Regions from separate parts of the Micromonospora sp. NPDC003241 genome, predicted to be linked through region 3. Evidence: riboswitches for the same ligand, from Rfam matches in the RefSeq annotation. Region 3 holds a riboswitch; each other region holds the start of a gene.
What was found. A riboswitch is a leader RNA that binds a small molecule or an ion and turns the genes downstream of it on or off. The one in region 3 is predicted to bind cyclic di-AMP.

Region 1 (2,174 bases), on a different contig from region 3:
AAGTCTGCCACCTGGAGGTAAGGAGGGGTCCCCTGCTATGCACGAGGCGTTAGCAGGGGACCCTTCCTTACATCTCAGGAGGAGTAGCCGCGGGTGGCGGCCCAGTGGGCGAGATCGATGGTGGTCATCCAGTACGAGTAGTACGAGGCGTCGGCCGAGTCGGCGATCTTGACCAGTCGACCGTCGTCCTCGTAGCCCACCACGGCGACGTAGTGGCCGCCGGGGAAGGAGTGCCAGCCGCCGTCGGTGTCGGTGGCGCTGCCGGCCACGTTCACCACGACACCGCGCCCGTCGGTGATCGCCTCGACCACGTCGGCCTGGAGCTGGTCCATCTGCGCCGGGCTGGCCGAGCCGCCCGGCAACATCGTGGTCGAGTACGGCCCGCCCTTGACCGTGGCGTTGAGCACCCGGGTGGTGTCCTGGGCCGAGTTGGTGCCGGCGTACGTGGTGCCGAGCTGGGCGGCCAGGGTGTCCTGGTCACGGTCGACACCGGCGGCGCTGAGCGCGTTGCGTACCGCGGCCGGGCCGCAGTAGTAGCCGGTGGTTTGCGCCTGGAAGTCGTAGTCCAGGACCTTCCGCGCCGGTGCCTTCGGGGCGGCCTTCGCACTGGTGGCCACCGGCGAGGGGGCCGCCGAGGTGGCCTTCGGCGAGGGCGACGGCGCGGCGCTGCTCGGGGCCGCGCTGCTGGGCGGGGTCGACGGGGTCGGCTCCACCCGGGCCTCGGCGCGGGAGACCGCGGTGTCGCCGCGCAACTCGGCGACGGTGGTCGTGGTGTGCGCGGTGGCCGGGGCGTCCTCGGTGCCGACGAGTACGGCACCGGCACCGGTGGCCAGCGCCAGCGCAGCGGCCGAGGCGGCGACGACCTGATAGGGGCGTTCGGTGGCCAGCCGGCGTAGCTGGCGCGTGACGGTCTGCTTCACGGAGTCCTCCACGGGAGCTCAGGGAGGCACGGCGAACCGCTCCGGCGGTCAACTCGACAGGACCTGTCGAGGACCGCCCGAGTACGGGGACGGCCGTGCGAGGGGCTGCGCCCGGATGACCGGGCGGGGGCGGTGGCCGCAGTCAGCTCGTAGCCGACGGCCCGGCGAGCGCGGGCACCGCAGTGCCGTGGAGGTGAGGGAACTCAAGGGGTACGACGAGGGGATGCACGAGAGGAAGGCTCCTTCCGACACCGCCGACCGGGTTAGCTGACGGGTTCGGGCGGGAAGACGGCCCTACCGTGAGCCGAGGCTCGCGGATTCACCCCAGTGGTGCGGTGGGTCCCCGGTTCGTGAGACCACGATTAGGCGGGTCGATGCGGCGTCGCCTCCTGCGATCGGGTACCGCATCGGACGGGCCGACACTACTGGCCGGCCATTGCCCTGCCAACCCGCTCTGACCTGCGTAAACATGATCCAGGTCGATGATTTTCGGGCGTTCGGTCAGCGACGTCGCGCAACGGGACCGACGGCGATCGACGCAACAGGCGGTGACAGGGGGACCACCCGCAGACAATGTCTCCGGGCATCGCGTCACGTCTCGGGCGGTTCCCGCCTCGGCGTCCGTTCCGGCGAGGGATGTGACCGGGCTCACCCAATCCGGCCGGACTATCCGGTCGCCGAGCCGGGTCACCCCACGCGCGCCGGTCGCCACCGCAGGACCGCTGCGGCCGGACGTGCGACGGCGGTGACGGCGGGCGCCGGGAACGGGTTCGGGCGCAGGCGCTGCGCGGCGGCGTACGCCTCGGCGGAGAGCACCCGGGCCGCGTCGATGGCCAGCTCGGCCTCCCGCCAGGCGGCCCGTTCCCGCTCGGCGGCGACCCGGTACGCGGCCCGGTGGTTGTCGCGGACGACCCGGGCCAGGACGACCTCCTGTTCGGCCGGGTGCAGTCGGGGATCCCAGCCGGCCCGACGCGCCAGCACGTCGGTGAGCTGCCGCGCCGACAGGTCACCGCGCCAGTGCGCCTGCATCGCCGCGTGGTGCAGCCAGCGCTCCCGGGCGGCGTACTCGCTGGCGGTGCGCGGGGTGCGGGGAGCCGGCAGCGCGGTGACACCGGCAAGCCGCCGGGCCCGGCTCTCCGCCTCGTCGAATCCGGCCCAGGCCCGGTCGAGAGCGGTCTGAGCGGTACGCCACGCCTCCTGCCGCCGGGCGGCGTTCTGCGCGGCCCCGGCGGCGGCCACGGCCACCTCACCGGC
Region 2 (2,174 bases), on a different contig from region 3:
CGCGGGCCAGCCGCCGTTGGTGGTCGCCATCGTCGGCGCGGCACTGATCATGTTCGTGGTGCTGTACCTGACGCACGGCATCTCGGCACAGACCTCGGTAGCCGTCCTCGGCACGCTCGGCAGTCTGGTGCTCACCGGCCTGCTCGGACTGGCCGCCACCCGGGCCACCCACCTGACCGGTTTCGGCAGCGAGGACGCCACCACGCTGTCCATGTTCCGGGGCGACGTCGACCTGCACGGCCTGCTGCTCGCCGGCATCATCATCGGCTCGCTCGGCGTGCTCGACGACGTCACGGTGACCCAGGCCGCCGCCGTGACCGAACTGCGCCACGCCAACCCGAGCTTCACCCGCCGGGAGCTGTACCGCTCGGCGACCCGGGTCGGCCGGGCCCACATCGCCTCGGTGGTGAACACCATCGTGCTGGCGTACGCGGGCGCGTCGCTGCCGCTGCTGCTCCTGCTCACTGCCGACACCCGCGCGCTCGGCCAGATCGTGACCAGCGAGTTCCTCACCCAGGAGATCGTCCGCAGCGTGGTGGCCACGCTGGGGCTGGTCGCCGCCGTACCGCTGACGACCGCACTGGCCGCGCTGGTGGTCACCGCCGGACGGCGGGACACGCCGGAGCCCGGCGGGTCCGGCGGCCACGACGACGGGCCGGACGGCGACGGCCCCACTCCCCCGACTCCCCGGCCCGGCACGGACCGGACCGAGGCCCTGCACGCGCTCAGCACCGCGCGTGCGCGTGACACACCCCCCGCCACCGGATCGCGGTGGCCCGACCCGGACAGGAGCACGGACACCACATGGTGACACCCCGCAGCGTGACCGCCCCTGCCGACACGGTTCGTGCCCGTGTCGTTGGTCACCCATCGCGATTACGAAATGACGCATCTAGCCGGGTTCGGGGCGTAGAGACCGACATGGACCGTCGGGTAACCTCACAGCCGGTCACCGACGAAGGCGCGCAGCGGCGCCTGCGGTGCCACCGCCCAATCGCCGCGAGGCGAGCCGGGGACCCAGGTAGGTGGGGTGAATCCGCGTCAGCGGTAGGGGCCACTTCCGTTCCGAACCCGTCAGCTAACCCGGTCGGCGGTCGATGGAAGGGAAAGAAGTGACGGCACCCCTACGCCGCTGGATGACACCCGTGGTGGCCGTGTTCGCCGCGTTCGCCGTGTTCGCCGGGCCCCTGCCGGCCATGGCCGCGCCGAACCCACCCGCGCCGGCCGAGCACGACGACGACCCACCGATGCTCAACGACCTGATCGAGTCGGCGAACCGCGACTTCTCCAAGGCCAAGAACCAACTGGAGAAGTCCAAGAAGCGCCAGCTCAAGCTCGACGTCGAGCTGCGCCGCGCACAGGCCGACCTCGACGCGCTCCGGCCGCAGGTCGCCGAGATCGCGACGCAGTCGTACCGCACCGGCCGGGTCGGTGCGATAGCGATGTTGTTGCAGAGCAACGCGCCGGACTCGTTCATGGACCGCGCGTCCGCCCTGGACGAGTTGAACCTGTTCAACGACAAGAAGTTGGGCGAGGTCAACACGATCCGGGAGCGCGCCGACCAGGCCAAGCTCGCCTCCGACGCCGAGGTCCGTGAGCAGCAGAAGCTGACCAACGACATGGCGCGCAAGAAGACCGAGGCGGAGAAGTCACTGCGCCTGGTCGGTGGCGAGGGCCTGACCGGTGGCCTGGTGGCCGCCACCTCGCCGGTCGCCCGGGTGGCGCCGAACCGCGCGTCCGACGGGAGTTGGAAGCCGGAGTCGTGCAGCCAGAAGGACCCGACCACGTCGGGTTGCATCACGCCGCGCACCCTGCACATGTACAAGGAGGTCAAGCGGGCCGGCTTCGACCGCTTCGTCGGTTGCTGGCGGCCCGGTGACAGGTTCGAGCACCCCAAGGGCCGGGCGTGTGACTGGTCGTTGCAGAACAGCGGGTTCAGCCCCTGGCACAACAACGACACCCGGATCTACGGCAACAACCTGGCGGCCTTCCTGGTCCGCAACGCCGACCGGCTCGGCATCTACTACGTGATCTGGAACCGGCAGATCTGGTTCCCGACCGAGAACAGGTGGCGGTCCTACAGCGGCCCGTCCAACCACACGGACCACGTGCACGTGTCGCTGCTCTGAGCACCGTCCGGGTGACCTGCGAGGGCCGCTCCGCCGTCTGGCGGA
Region 3 (2,174 bases):
GCAGATGGCCTTCCTCGACCGGCTGGCCTGGGAGGAGCGCCGCCAGCTCGAGGGCGTGATGAAGATCCGGAAGAAGTACGACGACCAGAAGGCCACGCTCGACGCGCTGATCGTCGACCAGGAGGCCAAGCAGAAGCAGCTCGCGGCGAAGAAGAAGCAGATCGACGCCGAGATCAAGCGGCTGGAGCGGTCCCTGCCGGTGACCACGGTGAAGACCACCAACTGCCCGACCATCAACGGTGTGGTCAGCGACGCGGCACGGACGGCCATCCGGACCGCCTGCGCGCAGGTCGGCAAGCCGTACGTCTGGGGTGCCACCGGGCCGAACTCGTTCGACTGCTCCGGCCTCACCCAGTACGCGTACAAGGCGGCGGGTATCTATCTGACCCACTTCACCGGTGCCCAGTGGCGCGAGGGCAAGGCCATCTCCCGGGCCGACGCCCGCCCCGGTGACCTGGTGTTCTTCCGCAGCGACGTGAGTCACGTCGGGATCTATCTGGGCAACAACAAGATGGTGCACTCGGCTCGGGCCGGGGTGCCGGTCAACGTCTCGCCGATCACGACGATGCCGGTCGCCGGCTTCCGTCGACCCGGCTGACGCCTGAGCCCGTACGCAGGAACGACGAAAGGCCCTCGGTCAAGCGACCGGGGGCCTTCTGCGTTGTCGGATTAATGCACCGAGAGTGACGGTGTGGGTGTGTTGCGCATCGACGCCGATCGTCCCTACGCTGGTCAATCGTTGGCCCGCTGGCAGGACCGCCCACCCGGGGCGGTGACGGTCCGACACCGCCGAGTCGCTGTCCGAGCGAGCCGGGGACCCAGGTTTCCGGGGTGAGTCCGCGATGGTCGCGGTAGGGCGTTCCCTTCCCGCCCGAACCCGTCAGCTAACCCGGTAGGCGGTCTGGGAAGAAGGAGTACGCAGCCCGGTGGCACACCATGCCCCGCGGCCTCCGTCGTACCGGTCGGCGAAGCCCGGCCCGACGACGGATGCGCCGCGATCCCGCTGGTACCGCTGCATCACCGCACTCGCCGCACTCGCCGCGACCGCCGTTCTGCTGACCGGTGGCGCGACGGCGGCCCACGCCGACCCCACGGTCGACGACATCGAGCGCCAGATCGACGAGGACTGGAACCGGCTCGAAGCCGTCATCGAACGACACAACGCCACCCGGCAGGACCTGGCCGCCACCCGCCGGGAGGCGGACGCCCTGACCGCCCGCATCGCCCCGCTGCAACAGCAGGTGGACGAGGCGATGAAGCGGGTCGGCGCGCTGGCCGCGCGGGCGTACCGGGGCGAGCCGGTCCGCGCCGTGAACACGCTGCTGGGCAGCCGGTCGCCCGGCGAGGTCATCGCCCAGCTCGGCGTGCTCGACCGGTACGCCCGCTTCCAGCAGGAGGACGTACGCCAGGCGCGTGAACTGCGGGACGAACTCGCCGCCGCCCGAGCCGGACTGGACCGCACCATCGCCGAGCTGACCCGCACCGAGGCCGACCTGGCCGGGAAGCGGCGGCAGATCGACACCGAGATCGAGCGGTTGCAGCGGTTGCGGCTGCGGGCGTACGACGACGGGGGTGGTGGTCCGTTGCGGCCGGCGCCCTGTCCGGCCACCTATCCGGGTGGCCCGGCCGGTGAGGCGGTCACCTTCGCGTGCGCCCAGATCGGCAAGCCGTACTCGTGGGGGGCCGAGGGGCCGCACGCGTACGACTGCTCGGGTTTGATGCTGGCCGCGTGGGCGCGGGCCGGAGTGGCGCTGCCGCACAACGCGGCGCGGCAGCGGCAGGTCACGGCCTCGGTCGGTCGCGGCGACCTGCGCCCGGGTGACCTGGTCTTCTATTTCCGCGACCTGCACCACGTCGGGATGTACGTCGGTGGCGGCTGGGTGGTGCACGCCTCCCGCGCGGGCAAGCCGATCGCGATGAAGCGGATGGACACCAGTCCGATCCACAGTTTCGGTCGGCCCGGCTGAGTCGCCGGGCGGACGGCCACGGGCCCGCGTCTCGGCAGCGCGGGCCCGCCGGTCGTCAGCGGGTCGGCCAGGTACGCCAGTTCTGCCAGGCGCGGCTCGGCGTCGGGCCGCGCTGGCCCTGGTAGCGCGAGCCGTAGACGAGCGAGCCGTACGGGTGCTCGGCGGGCGAGGAGAGCCGGAAGATGCAGAGCTGGCCGATCTTCATGC

Region 1: linked by a shared signal. The riboswitch ahead of ACWDVW_RS13610 (C39 family peptidase) and the one ahead of ACWDVW_RS02565 (NlpC/P60 family protein) in region 3 are both predicted to bind cyclic di-AMP.
Region 2: linked by a shared signal. The riboswitch ahead of ACWDVW_RS09575 (coiled-coil domain-containing protein) and the one ahead of ACWDVW_RS02565 (NlpC/P60 family protein) in region 3 are both predicted to bind cyclic di-AMP.

The regions. Positions count from the first base shown of each region.
Region 1 is NZ_JBSFSO010000013.1:60,098-62,271, reverse strand. It holds gene ACWDVW_RS13610 (C39 family peptidase) at 75-932, opposite strand; cyclic di-AMP (ydaO/yuaA leader) riboswitch at 1,158-1,299, opposite strand; gene ACWDVW_RS13605 (hypothetical protein) at 1,608-2,174, opposite strand, start outside.
Region 2 is NZ_JBSFSO010000008.1:135,847-138,020, reverse strand. It holds gene ACWDVW_RS09580 (YibE/F family protein) at 1-811, shown strand, start outside; cyclic di-AMP (ydaO/yuaA leader) riboswitch at 978-1,109, shown strand; gene ACWDVW_RS09575 (coiled-coil domain-containing protein) at 1,113-2,129, shown strand.
Region 3 is NZ_JBSFSO010000002.1:179,153-181,326, forward strand. It holds gene ACWDVW_RS02560 (NlpC/P60 family protein) at 1-598, shown strand, start outside; cyclic di-AMP (ydaO/yuaA leader) riboswitch at 778-914, shown strand; gene ACWDVW_RS02565 (NlpC/P60 family protein) at 927-1,967, shown strand; gene dcd (dCTP deaminase) at 2,023-2,174, opposite strand, start outside.